2 linked regions of the Corallococcus caeni genome follow. The protein of the gene in region 2 purifies or fractionates together with the protein of the main gene of each other region. This does not show direct contact. Links are inferred from orthologs where the notes say so. Each region holds a gene or a part of one and is shown on either strand. Other genes may lie near its edges.

What was found.
Region 1: the proteins of AABA78_RS33360 (region 2) and metK purify together in Escherichia coli (affinity purification with mass spectrometry; 2 studies listed by BioGRID). This does not show direct contact. The link is inferred for Corallococcus caeni from one-to-one orthologs.

The regions. Positions count from the first base shown.
Region 1 is NZ_BTTW01000002.1:896,812-902,987, forward strand. Bases 1,192-3,997 are described here. They hold metK (methionine adenosyltransferase), read left to right. Parts: upstream 1,192-1,900; coding sequence 1,901-3,094; downstream 3,095-3,997. Other genes in these bases: AABA78_RS11820 (ABC transporter substrate-binding protein), read right to left, coding at 1,192-1,661; AABA78_RS11830 (type II secretion system protein GspG), read left to right, coding at 3,411-3,818. Outside these bases: AABA78_RS11815 (site-specific recombinase), read right to left, coding at 1-952; more of AABA78_RS11820, read right to left, coding at 1,071-1,191; AABA78_RS11835 (YchJ family protein), read right to left, coding at 4,009-4,482; AABA78_RS11840 (undecaprenyl-diphosphate phosphatase), read left to right, coding at 4,609-5,502; AABA78_RS11845 (NUDIX hydrolase), read left to right, coding at 5,517-6,140. UniProt on the Escherichia coli protein: Catalyzes the formation of S-adenosylmethionine (AdoMet) from methionine and ATP.
Region 2 is NZ_BTTW01000010.1:105,576-111,740, reverse strand. Bases 1,723-4,517 are described here. They hold AABA78_RS33360 (4Fe-4S dicluster domain-containing protein), read right to left. Parts: upstream 3,620-4,517; coding sequence 2,825-3,619; downstream 1,723-2,824. Other genes in these bases: nrfD (NrfD/PsrC family molybdoenzyme membrane anchor subunit), read right to left, coding at 1,723-2,825. Outside these bases: AABA78_RS33375 (molybdopterin molybdotransferase MoeA), read right to left, coding at 1-854; mobA (molybdenum cofactor guanylyltransferase), read left to right, coding at 1,011-1,616; more of nrfD, read right to left, coding at 1,617-1,722. UniProt on the Escherichia coli protein: Formate dehydrogenase allows E.coli to use formate as major electron donor during anaerobic respiration, when nitrate is used as electron acceptor.

The sequences.
Region 1 (6,176 bases), on a different replicon or contig from region 2:
CGCGCGGCGCGACCAGCACCCGTGCGATGGCCTCCATCCGGTCCAGGCCGTGCCGGATGCGCTCCAGCCGGTACACCAGGTCCACGCTGACGCCGGACTCCTCCAGGTGACGCGTGACGGTGCCCACCACGCCCCGGCAGTCCTCCACCACGCGGGCCAGGTCCGCCAGCGCCTCCTGCGCTCCGTCGCGCGCCAGCACCGCGTCGCACACCAGCCGCAGCCGCAGGAAGGGGGACGCGCGGAAGGACATCTCCGGGGTGCGGTCGCGCACGTCCTCCGCCAGCCCCAGCCCCGCCACCTGCACGCCCAGCAGCAGCAGCGCGTCCATCAGGTCCCCGCGCACACGCGAGGACGGGGTGGGGTCCGGTGGGGGCGGCTCGCCCACCAGCGCCGTCAGCCGCGCCAGCAGCGCAGGCGACAGCGCGCCCAGCCACTTCGCGTCCTGCGGCACCGGGAACAGGCGCAGGAGCAGCTCCGACAGCTTGCCCGGCTCCGGCGGCGCGGGCAGCACGCCGCGCACGAAGCGGTCCGTCAGCTCGGAGAAGAAGCCGTTGCCCGCGCTCAGGCCCACCTGGGCGAAGAGCTTCAGCCCCCGGCTGCCCGCGCACACCCCCGACACCAGTCGGGTGACGGACGCGCGGAAGGGGGGCTCGCCCTCCAGCACGCGCACCAGCAGCGCCAGCCGGGAGTTCGCGGGGGACAGCGCGCCGTCGTCCGCGTCCGTGAGGCCATGGGCGGGGATGCGGTCGCGCATCCAGTGGATCCACTGCTCCACCCACGCCAGGCGCGGCTCCAGGCCGTCACCGGGGACCTCCAGCAGCAGCCGGAGCAGGTCCCGGACCGCGGGGTGCCCGGGGGCCCGGGGCGCGTACTGCACACAGAACGCGTCCATCTCACGGTCGGACGGCGCGCCGCGGAGCAGAAGCCGTGGGGCGGGGGTCGAAACACTCATTCGCCAGGCGCTCCAGGGGAGGGGAACGCCCAAGCCTACCCGGCCCGCGCCTCCCCAGGAACCCATGGGGAGGACGAGGGCCTGGTTGTCTGGCTGCTTGGGAGCGGGGGCAGCTGGATTACTTCAGCTTCACCGTACCCAGCTCATCGTTCTTCTTGCGCATGGCGCCGAGCAGGCCGTCCCAGCCGCCTTCCTTGAAGAGGGGGCGGACCTGATCATCGCGGATGCCGGTGAGCATGGAATCGCCCAGCACGGACACGTCCACGACCTTCCAGCCGCTGCCCACCTTCTCCACGGCGTACTTGAGCTTCATCTCCTGCTTCTTCAGCGGGTGGTTGATGAAGATGGTGGAGCCCACGAGCGCCTTGTCGCCCGTCACCTGGGGCTCGTCGTAGGTGATGGAGTCCAGGTTCTTGAAGTTCTCGCGGACCTTGGGGAAGGCGATCTTCGCGAAGAGGTTCTGGAAGAGCTGGGTGAATTCCTTGCGCTGGGCGTCCGTGGCCTTGGTCCACTCGTCGCCGAGCAGGAAGAGGCCCTGCTGGTCGCTGCCCAGGTTCTCCAGGGCCTTGAGGTCCTTCTCGTAGCGCACGGACTGCACCACGGTCTTCACCGGCTTGGTGATGGCTTCCGAGGCCTTGGGCGCGGCGAGCGCGGGCACGGCGAAGGTGAGGGCAACCAGGAAGGGAAGGGTGCGAATGCGAGCGTTCACGTTCATATGGGTCGGTGACCTCCAGAAGAAGGGCGCGGGTCCTGTAGCCCAGGGGAACGCCCCGCGGACCATTAAATTCATCCGGCGGGCAGGCGCACCCGCCGCGTCGGGTCCGCCCGGCCGACAGGCGCTTTGCCCGAATAAACCCGGGCCGCTGCAGGTTTGACTCTGCTGGGACCGCACGTTTAGTGTCCGCCCCCTGCGCTGCGTCACCGAATTAGCGCGAAGCCCGAGACGACATGCCTACCGACTTCCTGTTCACGTCTGAATCCGTCACCGAGGGCCACCCGGACAAGATCGCCGACCAGATCTCCGACGGTGTGCTCGATGCCATCATCGCCAAGGATCCGCAGGCGCGCGTCGCCGTGGAGACGCTCGTCAAGACGGGCCTCGCCATCGTCGCGGGTGAGGTGACGACGAACACCTACGTGGACATCCCGAAGATCGTCCGCTCCACCATCACGCGCATCGGCTACACCGATAGCTCCATGGGCTACGACGGCAACACCTGCGGCGTCATGGTGGCCATCGAGGGCCAGAGCCAGGACATCGCGCGCGGCGTGGACAACAAGAAGGACCAGGGCGCCGGCGACCAGGGCATGATGTTCGGCTTCGCGTGCGACGAGACGCCGGAGCTGATGCCCGCGCCCATCCACTACGCGCACGCGCTGACCCGCCGCCTGGCGGAGGTGCGCCGCAAGAACCACCCGTGGATCCGCCCGGACGGCAAGAGCCAGGTCACGGTGGAGTACAAGGACGGCAAGCCGGTCCGCATCGACGCGGTGGTGCTGTCCACGCAGCACTCGGATGACGTCTCCAACAAGAAGATCCAGGAGGCCATCCGCGAGGACGTCATCCTGAAGGTCCTGCCGAAGAAGCTCATCGACAACAAGACCAAGTTCTTCATCAACCCCACGGGCCGCTTCGTCATCGGCGGCCCCATGGGCGACTCGGGCCTCACCGGCCGCAAGATCATCGTCGACACCTACGGCGGCATGGGCCGTCACGGCGGCGGCGCGTTCAGCGGCAAGGACCCGTCCAAGGTGGACCGCTCGGCCGCGTACATGGGCCGCTACATCGCGAAGAACGTCGTGGCGGCGGGCCTGGCCAGCCGTTGCGAGGTGCAGGTCTCCTACGCCATCGGCGTGGCGGAGCCCGTCAGCGTGATGGTGGAGACCTTCGGCACGTCCACCGTGCCGGAAGAGCAGATTGCCCGCGCCGTGCGCCAGACGTTCGGCCTGCGTCCGCGTGAAATCACGGAGCACCTGGACCTGCTGCGGCCCATCTACCAGAAGACCGCCGCGTACGGTCACTTCGGCCGCTCGGACAAGGAGTTCACCTGGGAGCGCACGGACAAGAAGGACGCGCTCCGCGAGGCGGCCTCCTCCGCCGCCCCCGCCAAGACGCGCACGCCGCGCCTGAAGGCGGTCTGACGCACCACCGGAAGCACTTCGGTTGAGCCCACGCGCTCGTCCCCTCCCGGGGGCGAGCGCGTTTTCATTGGCCGGGCATGCAGGCGGGCTGAAGGCGCCCCCTCTGCCTGCTGCGCGCGGTGACACGACACGCTGGCGCGTCCCACGCGACGCTTCGGCCAGAAAGACAGACATGGCCTCCCGGCGCGGCGCGCGGTGAAGGCGGAGTGAAGCGGGCCTGCTGATTGCAATCGCTGTCATCCCGGAAGGCAGAGGGGCCTTCCGTGAGGGACACGCCGACAACGGCCTGGGCCGTCGGTGTGCCGGAAAGACAGACATGGACAAGAAGAAGCGCCGTCAGCGCGGCATGACGCTGATTGAGATCATGGTCGTCATCACCATCCTGGGCCTCATCGCCGCCGCCGTGGGCGTGTCGGTGATGGGGCAGTTCGGCCAGGCGAAGCGGCAGCGGGTGACGCTGGACTTCGGCTCGCTGGGCCAGGGCCTCCAGCTGTACGCGATGAAGAAGGGAAAGCTGCCGGACACCACGGCAGGGCTGCGCGCATTGGTGGAGGAGCGCGTCCTCAACGAACTGCCGCGCGACCCCTGGGGCAATGACTACGTGTACACGCTGGACCGGGGTGTGCCGGCCATCGTGTCGCTGGGCGCGGATGGCGCGCCGGGCGGCGACGGCGATGACCAGGACCTCTCGTCACTCGACCGGGACGCGCGGTCCAAGGGGTGACGGGAGGAAAAAAGGGTGCTGCCCGAGTGGAGAAGCCACGATTGGGTGGCGTTTCAGGCCAAGGCGGATTCGAACCGCGGGCTCCCGTGAAGGAGCCCTACCAGAGCGTGTAGGGCCTCTCCGGCCGGGCAGCACTCCCAGGGACGCAGGCGCCGCGAAAATCCTGACGGGGGATTTTCGCGGGCCTTTTTCAGTCCGTGGGGAAGGTGTCGAGCGTGAGGGTCTCCGGAGGGACCTTCAGCTCGCGCGGCAGCTTGAGGACGCCGTCCAGGTAGCGCCAGCCGGTGCCGTCGTGGCGGAAGTCCGAGCGCTCCACGAAGGACTGGTCCTTCCCCTTCTCGAACACCCTGGCGAAGAAGAGGACGCGGGAGAGCCCCGTCGCGTCCGGGGGCTGGTGGCCCAGCACCACCAGCCCCGGGTACTGGTGGGCCTGCGCGAAGGCGCGCAGCTCGCGCACGACGTCCGCTTCCGGACGGGCCCGCATCGGGTGGTCGGGGTGGAGCGTCTTCCACAGGTAGGCGGCTTCACGCTGGGCGAAGGCGCTGTAGCGGCTGCGCATGAGGCGCTCGGCGTCAGGGGCTTCCGCCTCGCCTTTGTGGAAGGGGGCGCAGCACTGCTTGTAGCGCTGGCCGGAGGAGCAGGGACACAGGGGGGCGGGGGGCATGGCGGGGCCCAGCCTACCCGGGTTGCCGGGGCGGACGGTCGGGTGGCGGACCCGGGCCCCGGGGTGGGGAACCTTCGCGCTTGCGGGGCAGGGGGGCAGGGCATATCCCTGGCGGCCACGCCCCCTATGAGCCTGCTCGAAGCCATCGTCCTGGGTCTGGTCCAGGGTCTCACGGAGTTCTTGCCCATCAGCTCCACCGCGCACCTGCGCATCGCGCCGGAGCTGTTCGGCTGGCCCGACCCGGGCGCCGCGTACTCGGCCATCATCCAACTGGGCACGGTGGCCGCGGTGCTCATCTACTTCCGCAAGGACATCGTCGCGCTGGTGAAGGCGTTCGTCCTGGGGCTGGTGAAGCGCGACCCGTTCGGCACGCTGGAGGCGCGGCTCGCGTGGTTCGTGGGCGTGGGCACGCTGCCCATCGGCATCTGCGGGCTGGCGTTCAAGAAGGTCATCGAGACGCAGTTCCGGTCGCTGTACGTCATCGCGTTCAGCCTCATCGTGCTGGCCATCGTGCTGTTCGTCGTGGAGAAGCGCGCGTCGCACCAGCGCACCGTGGCGGACATGACGTGGAAGGACGGCATCGTCATTGGCCTGTGGCAGGCGCTGGCGCTGGTGCCGGGCTCGTCGCGCTCCGGCACGACGCTCACGGGCGGCCTGTCGCTGGGGCTCAAGCGCGAGGACGCGGCGCGCTACTCGTTCCTCTTGTCCATCCCGGCGACGACGCTGGCGGGCATCTTCGAGTTGAAGCACCTCCTGGAGGCCACGCAGCGTCCTTCCACGGTGGCGCTGGTGGTGGGGACGCTGGTGGCCTTCCTGTCGGGCATGGCCGCCATCGCGTGGCTGTTGAGCTTCCTGAAGCGCCGCACCACGCTGGTGTTCGTGGTGTACCGCATCGCGCTGGGGCTGGTGCTGCTGGGGCTGTTGCAGGCGAGCATCCTCAAGCCGATGTCCGGCGTGGAGAACCTGTCCACGCCCGACGCCCCGACGAAGCCGCCGGTGGAGAAGCAGGTCACGGATTGAGGAAGGGGGAGGTCGTGCGTGTGCAGGCCCTGTTCGATGCGCTGGAGACGCGGCTGAAGGCGAGGCCGGCGCGGACCTTCGAGTGGAAGGGCCGGGCGCTGCGAGAGGCCGCGGTGCTCCTGCCCCTGTTCGAGCGGGAGGGCGTGCCCTACGTGGTCTTCACCCGGCGGCCCGCCACCCTGCGCACGCACGCGGGACAGTACGCGTTCCCGGGCGGCGGCCAGGAGGCGCGGGACGTCACGCCGCTGGAGACGGCGCTGCGCGAGAACGAGGAGGAGCTGGGCATCTCGCGCGCCAGCGTGCGGGTGCTGGGCCTGCTGGACGAGACGCCCACCACGTCCGCGTACCGCATCCGTCCCTACGTGGGCGTCATCCCGGGGGACGGCAAGTACGTGCCGAACCCGGTGGAGGTGGACCTGGTGCTGGAGGTGCCGCTGGTGCGCCTGCTGGACCCCGCCATCGTCCGCGTGGAGCGGCACCTCTGGGAGGGGATGGAGCACGACGTGCACTTCTACACGCACGGCGAGCACGTCATCTGGGGCGCCACGGGGCGCATCCTGCGCAACTTCCTGCAGTTCGTGGCGGAGGTGCCGGGCATCCAGGGGCTCCCAGCCGCTCCCCCGCCTGCCGGGCACTGAGCCCCGGAGCCCCTGCGGGCGGGCGGTCCGGACGGG
Region 2 (6,165 bases):
TTGCCGGGCTTGAGCGCGACGCCGTCCACGAGGAAGCGCGCGCCCATCCGGGTGAGGACGCGCTTCACGCAGTCCTTGTCGCCCACGGAGGCGCCGCCGGTGGTGATGAGCACGTCGACCTGGGGCGCCAGCGTCTCCAGTTGTGCGTGCAGCTCCGCCTCGTCGTCGCGCGAGCGGCCCAGGTGCGTGACGTCCGCGCCGGCCTCGCGGGCGAGCGCGGCCACGAGGAGGCGGTTGCTCTCGAAGACCTGGTGGGCTTGCGCGGGCTGGCCGGGAGGGACGAGCTCATCCCCGGTGGCGACGACGGCGACGCGCGGCGCGGGGCGCACGAGCGCGGTGGCCTCACCCAGCGACGCGAGCACGCCGAGCACGGTGGCGTCCACGCGCTGGCCCGCGGCGAACAGCGGCGTGCCGGGCATCACCTCTTCGCCGGCGCGGCGCAGGTCGTGGCCGGGCCCGACGGAGACGAAGAGGTCCACGTGGGCGCCGTCGTCGGTGGGGCGCGCGGCCTCCTGACGGACGACGGCGTCGGCGCCGGGGGAGAGCGGGGCGCCGGTGAAGACGCGCGCGGCTTCGCCGGGCTGGAGGGCGCGGCGCGGCAGGTGGCCGGCGTAGACGGTGTCGACGATGCGCAGGCGCGCGGGGCGGTCGCGGTTGGCGCCCCGGGTCTCCTCAGCGCGCACGGCCCACCCGTCCATGGCGGAGTTGTCGCAGCCGGGCAGCGCGCGTGAGGCGACGACACCAGCGGCGAGGAACCGGCCATGGGCTTCCAGCAGGGGAAGGCGCGCGGGGGCCGCGGGCGCGATGGCATCGAGCGCGGCCAGTCGCGCGGCGGGGAGGGGAGTCAGCGGCATGCGTCCAGGAGGGGGAGCTGGACTCTACGACGGGGGGCGCGTGCCTTGTCCACGGGTGGCGTGGGAACGGAGGCTGCTCCCTCCCTCTGGGGCTTGGCGAAATCCGGGGAGTGGCGTGTTTCCCGGGCGGGAGGGAGGTGTGTAGGGTCGGCGGACATGGACGGATCCGCGACCTTTCCCGACGTGACACTGGCCATCCTGGCAGGAGGGCAGGGGACCCGTCTGGGAGGTGTGGCCAAGGGGCTGCTGAGCGTGGGAGGGCTCACAACCCTGGAACGCCTGCGGGCATTCGGGTCGCATTTCGAGGACGTGGTGCTGGTGGCGAATGTTCCGGAACCGTACGAGCGCTTCGGGCTTCGCACGGTAGCGGACGCGGTGAAGGGCAAGGGAGCGCCCGGAGGCGTCCATGCGGCCCTGGGTGCGGCGCACACAGCGTGGGTCTTCGTGGTGGCGTGTGACATGCCGTTCGTCACGGAGTCCGCGGCGCGGGTGGTGTTGGACGCGCGGGCCATTGACGTGGACGCGGTGTGCTTCGAGCGCGACGGACGGTGGGAGCCACTCTTCGCGGCGTACCGCACGGAGCTGGTCACGCGGTGGGGTGAAGCGCTGACGGAGGATCCCTCCATGCGGCGGGTGCTGATGCGCCTCCGCACCCGGACGCTGCTCGTGGACGCACTGCGCGCGGTGGATCCGGAGCTGCGCGCGCTGGCGAACGTGAACACGCCGGAGGACCTGGCGCGTTACGGCGTCACGTTGCCCTGATCATAACGGCTGCGGCTGCGTCACCATGAACCGTGCATACGGTGCATCCGGCCTGGGAGGGCTGGCCTGGCCCAGCACGGGCAACGGGAAGCTCAGCGGCTTTCCGTCCGACGCCACCGTGTTCCCGTCCACCTGCGCCGCACCCAGTCCCTGTCGCTGTCCCTGGAACGTGGCCTGTGGATTCCGGGCGGAGGCCTTGCCCGCCTGGATGATGCCGTAGCGCACGGCCACCGCGCCCACCGTGGACAGCACGTCCGCTGTCACCTGCTTCCACCGCGACCGCCCCGGCAGTACGTCCACCACCAGCCCCGCCAGCGAACACGTCCGCGACAGCATCCACAGCGCTCCAGACACTCCCGAGCGCAGCGGCTTGCCCACCTCCACGACCTGCCGCGCCTCCAGCTCCACCGCTTCGCGCGTGAACAGCTCCGCCACCTTGCCCGCGATGCGGAAGCGGCGCAGCACTCGCTCCTCCTTGTCCGTGTGCGGGAACAGGGACAACAGGCTCCCCGCGCTCGCCGTCGCGGAGGACATGAAGAACAGCGGCAGCGTGCGCCCCACCTGCTGCCACAGGGGCACCGCCGTGTTGCTCACCAGCACCGCCGTGTACCCCGCGAGCGGCAGGCCCAGCACCGCGCCCATCCAGCCCGCCACTCGCCCCATGCCGCCCAGGACCCCGGGCCTCCGCCGCAGCACCCACGCCGCCGAGTTCACCGCGCCCGAACCCGCCAGCACCCACGACCCCATGCTCATGGGCGACGTGGGCCGGAACACGCGCAGCATGTTCAGGAAGCGGGACGGCCTGCCCAGGTCGTGGATCAACAGCCCCGCGCTCATGATGTCGCCCGCCAGGCCCACCGTGTGACAGCGCTCCGCCAGCCGCCCCAGCCGACGCCCTCCGAAGGACTCCAGCGCCACCCCGAGCACGCTCGCCGCGCCCGCCACCCCGCCCACGTAGAAGTACGCGGGCACGGTCCAGATCCACAGCGGCTCCTTCAACACCGGCATGCCGTAGTAGCTCGGCGCCTCCGCGCTGTCCGGCCCTGACCTCGACGGCACCGTGGACAACACGTCCATCCCCTGCCTCGTGGGCTCCGGATCCTTCACCCGCTGCTGGGCACCCTCGCCCTCCAGGATGCCCGCGCGCGGATCGATGTTCCGCCCGTCCGCCTTGCGCTGCAGCCGGTCCAACAGCGTGTCGTCGCTCATCACCCCTCCCGCCCCAACACCACCGCGCCCACCGCCACGGCCACCATGCCCACCGCGCCCATCGCCACGGACGCCCACGACCGCAGCGCCTTCTTCGTCGGCACCACGGGGTCGGGCGGCAGGTTGTAGACCTCCGGCTTGTCCAACAGCAGGAAGAACGCGTTGAGCCCGCCCGTGCCCGGCTGTCCTTCCGCGTCCTTGCCGTACAGGTACGCGTCCGTCACGCCCTGCTGGTGCAGGTCGCGCACGCGCGTCTCCGCTCGCGCGTGCAGTTCGTCCAGGTCGCCGTACTGGATGGACGCCGTGGGACACGCCTTCGCGCACGCGGGCGTCTGGTCGTCGCTGATGCGGTCGTAACAGAGCGTGCACTTCCACGCGCGCCCGTCGTCCTCGCGCCGGTCAATCACGCCGAACGGACACGCCGACACGCAGTAGCCGCAGCCGTTGCACACGTCCGGCTGCACGTAGACCGTGTCGAACTCCGTGCGCACGATGGCGCCCGTGGGACACGCCTCCAGACAGGCCGCGCGCTGGCAGTGCTTGCACACGTCCGACATCATCAGCCAGGAGAAGTCCCCCGCGCCCGACGTCTGCCCCTGCAACGGCACCGGCCGCTCCACGAACGCCACGTGCCGCCACGTCGACGCGCCCAGGTGCGCCGTCTGGTCGTACGACATGCCCGTGAAGTGGAAGCCGTCGTCCGGAAGCTGGTTCCACTGCTTGCACGCGACCTCGCACGCCTTGCAGCCGATGCAGAGCGTCGTGTCCGTGAAGAACCCCTTGCGGCTCCCCATGCGCCTATCCCTTCCCCTCGGGTTCCTGCGCTTCCGTGTGGTCCGCCTCACCCGGCGGCGTCACGTCGCGAGGCACCTCCGGTACCGTGAGCGGAGGCGGCGCCGCGCCCGCCGCGGCCCGCTCGCCCGAGCGCATCCGCCCCGCCCGCAGGTCCGCCGTGAACGCCTTCGACTCCTGGATGTCCACGTTCTGATCCGCGACGAACGCCGTCAGCTCGTTGGCCCCTTCACCGCGCACGCGCCCCGTGACGCCCCAGTGGTACGGCAGGCCAATCTGGTGCACCCGCCTTCCCTTCACCTTCAGCGGGCGGATGCGCTCCGTGACCAGCGCCCTGCACTCCAGGTCCCCTCGCGCCGTGGCCAGCGTGCACCAGTCCCCGTTCCTCAGCCCCTTCTCCCGCGCCAGCTCCGGGGAGATTTCACAGAACATCTCCGGCTGCAGCTCGCTCAGCCAGGACAGCCAGCGCGACATGCCGCCCGCGGTGTGGTGCTCGGTGAGCCGGTAGGTCGTGACGACGTACGGGTAGCGCGGGTCGCCCCAGGCCCGGTGATAGGGATTGTCCTTGCGCCTCCACTCCTCGCGCGTGGGGCTGCACTGCTGCGCGTAGAGCGGGTTGGGCACCACCGACTCCATGGGCTCGTAGTGCGTGGGCAGCGGCCCGTCCATCATCCCGCTGGGCGCGAAGAGCCAGCCCTTGCCGTCCGCCTGCATCAGGAACGGATCATTGCCCGCGAGCGTCGCCAGCCCCGTCGCGCCCTCGGGGGGCCGGTACTCCGGCGGCCGGTCCACGATGAAGTCCGGCACGTCCTCTCCGGTCCACTTCTTCTCCCCGGCGTCCCACCACACGTAGCGCTTGCGCTCGCTCCAGGGCTTGCCGTCCACGTCCGCCGACGCGCGGTTGTAGAGCATCCGCCGGTTGGACGGCCACGCCCAGCCCCACTCGGGCGCCACCCACGTCTGCGCCTGCCCCGGCTTGCGCCGCGCCGTCTGGTTGACGCCGTCCTTGTAGCAGCCCGAGTAGATCCAACAGCCGCTCGCCGTGGAGCCGTCGTCCTTCAGCGCCGTGAAGCCGTCCACCGGCTTGCCGTCCGCCACCGTGTAGCCGTTGATCTCCTTGAGCACGGCCTCCGCGGAGGGCTCCGCGTGCGGCCCGTGCGTGGGGTAGTCCCACGTCAGGTCCAGCAGCGGCGCGTCCTTGGGGTCCGTGGAGCCCGCGTAGAGGGCGCGCAGCTTGCGTCCCAGGTGGTAGGCGAAGTGCAGCTCGCTGCGCGCGTCCCCCGCCGGCTCTACCGCCTTGTGATGCCATTGCAGCAGCCGCTGCGTGTTGGTGAAGCTGCCGTCCTTCTCCGTGTGCGCGGCGGCCGGGAAGAAGAACACCTCCGTTTGGATGTCCTCCGGCCGCACCTGCCCGGCCTGCACCTCCGGCGCCGTGCGCCAGAACTCCGCCGTCTCGATGAGGGTGAAGTCGCGCACCACCAGCCAGTCCAGCTTGCGCAGCCCCTTGCGCTGGAGCGCCCCGTTCATGCTGCCCACGGCGGGGTTCTCCCCCATGACGAAGTAGCCCTGGAGCTTCCCGTCCGCCATGTCCGCCACCGTCTGCATGTGCGAGTGGTTCCCCGTCAGCCGGGGCAGGTGGTCGAAGAGGTAGTCGTTGTCCTTCGTGGCCCTGTCCCCGAACCACGCCTTGAGCAGCGACACCGCGTACTTGGGGAACTCCGACCACCAGCCGCTGCCGGACTTGTTGTTGCGGATGTATTGCTCCAGCCCGTCCGGGGTGGGGATGGCGTGCGGCATGGGCAGGTAGCCCGGCAGCAGGTTGTAGAGCGTGGGGATGTCCGTGGAGCCCTGGATGGACGCGTGCCCGCGCAAGGCGAGGATGCCGCCCCCCGGCCGGCCGATGTTGCCCAGCAGCAACTGGAGGATGGCCGCCGTGCGGATGTACTGCACGCCCACCGAGTGCTGCGTCCAGCCCACCGCGTAGCAGAACGCGCTGGTGCGCTCCGGGTTGGAGTTGTCACACAGCGTCTTCGCCACCTGGAGGAACAGCGCCTCGTCCACGCCGCACACCTGGGACACCACCTTCGGCGTGTAGCGGGAGAAGTGGCGCTTCAAGAGCTGGAACACGCACCGCGGATGCTGGAGCGTCTCGTCGCGGTGCTCCTCGTGCACGTCCACCCGGTGGTCGTGTCCGCCGCCGCCCGCGCCCGGCTCGTCCGTCAGCTCCTTGTGGCCCGCCGCGGGCACGGCGCCCGGCACGCCCTGGTACTGCCAGGTCGTGATGTCATAGCGGTTGTCCTTCGGCTGGTAGCCGCTGAAGAGGCCCTCCAGGTCCTCCGTGTCCACGAAGTCCTCGCGGATGAGCGTGGCCGCGTTGGTGTACTGCACCACGTAGTCGCGGAAGTACCGCTCGTGCTCCAGCACGTAGTGGATGAGCCCGCCCAGGAACGCGATGTCCGTGCCCACGCGGATGGGCGCGTACACGTCCGCCACCGCGCTGGTGCGCGTGTAGCGAGGGTCGACGTGGATGACCTTCGCGCCCCGGGCC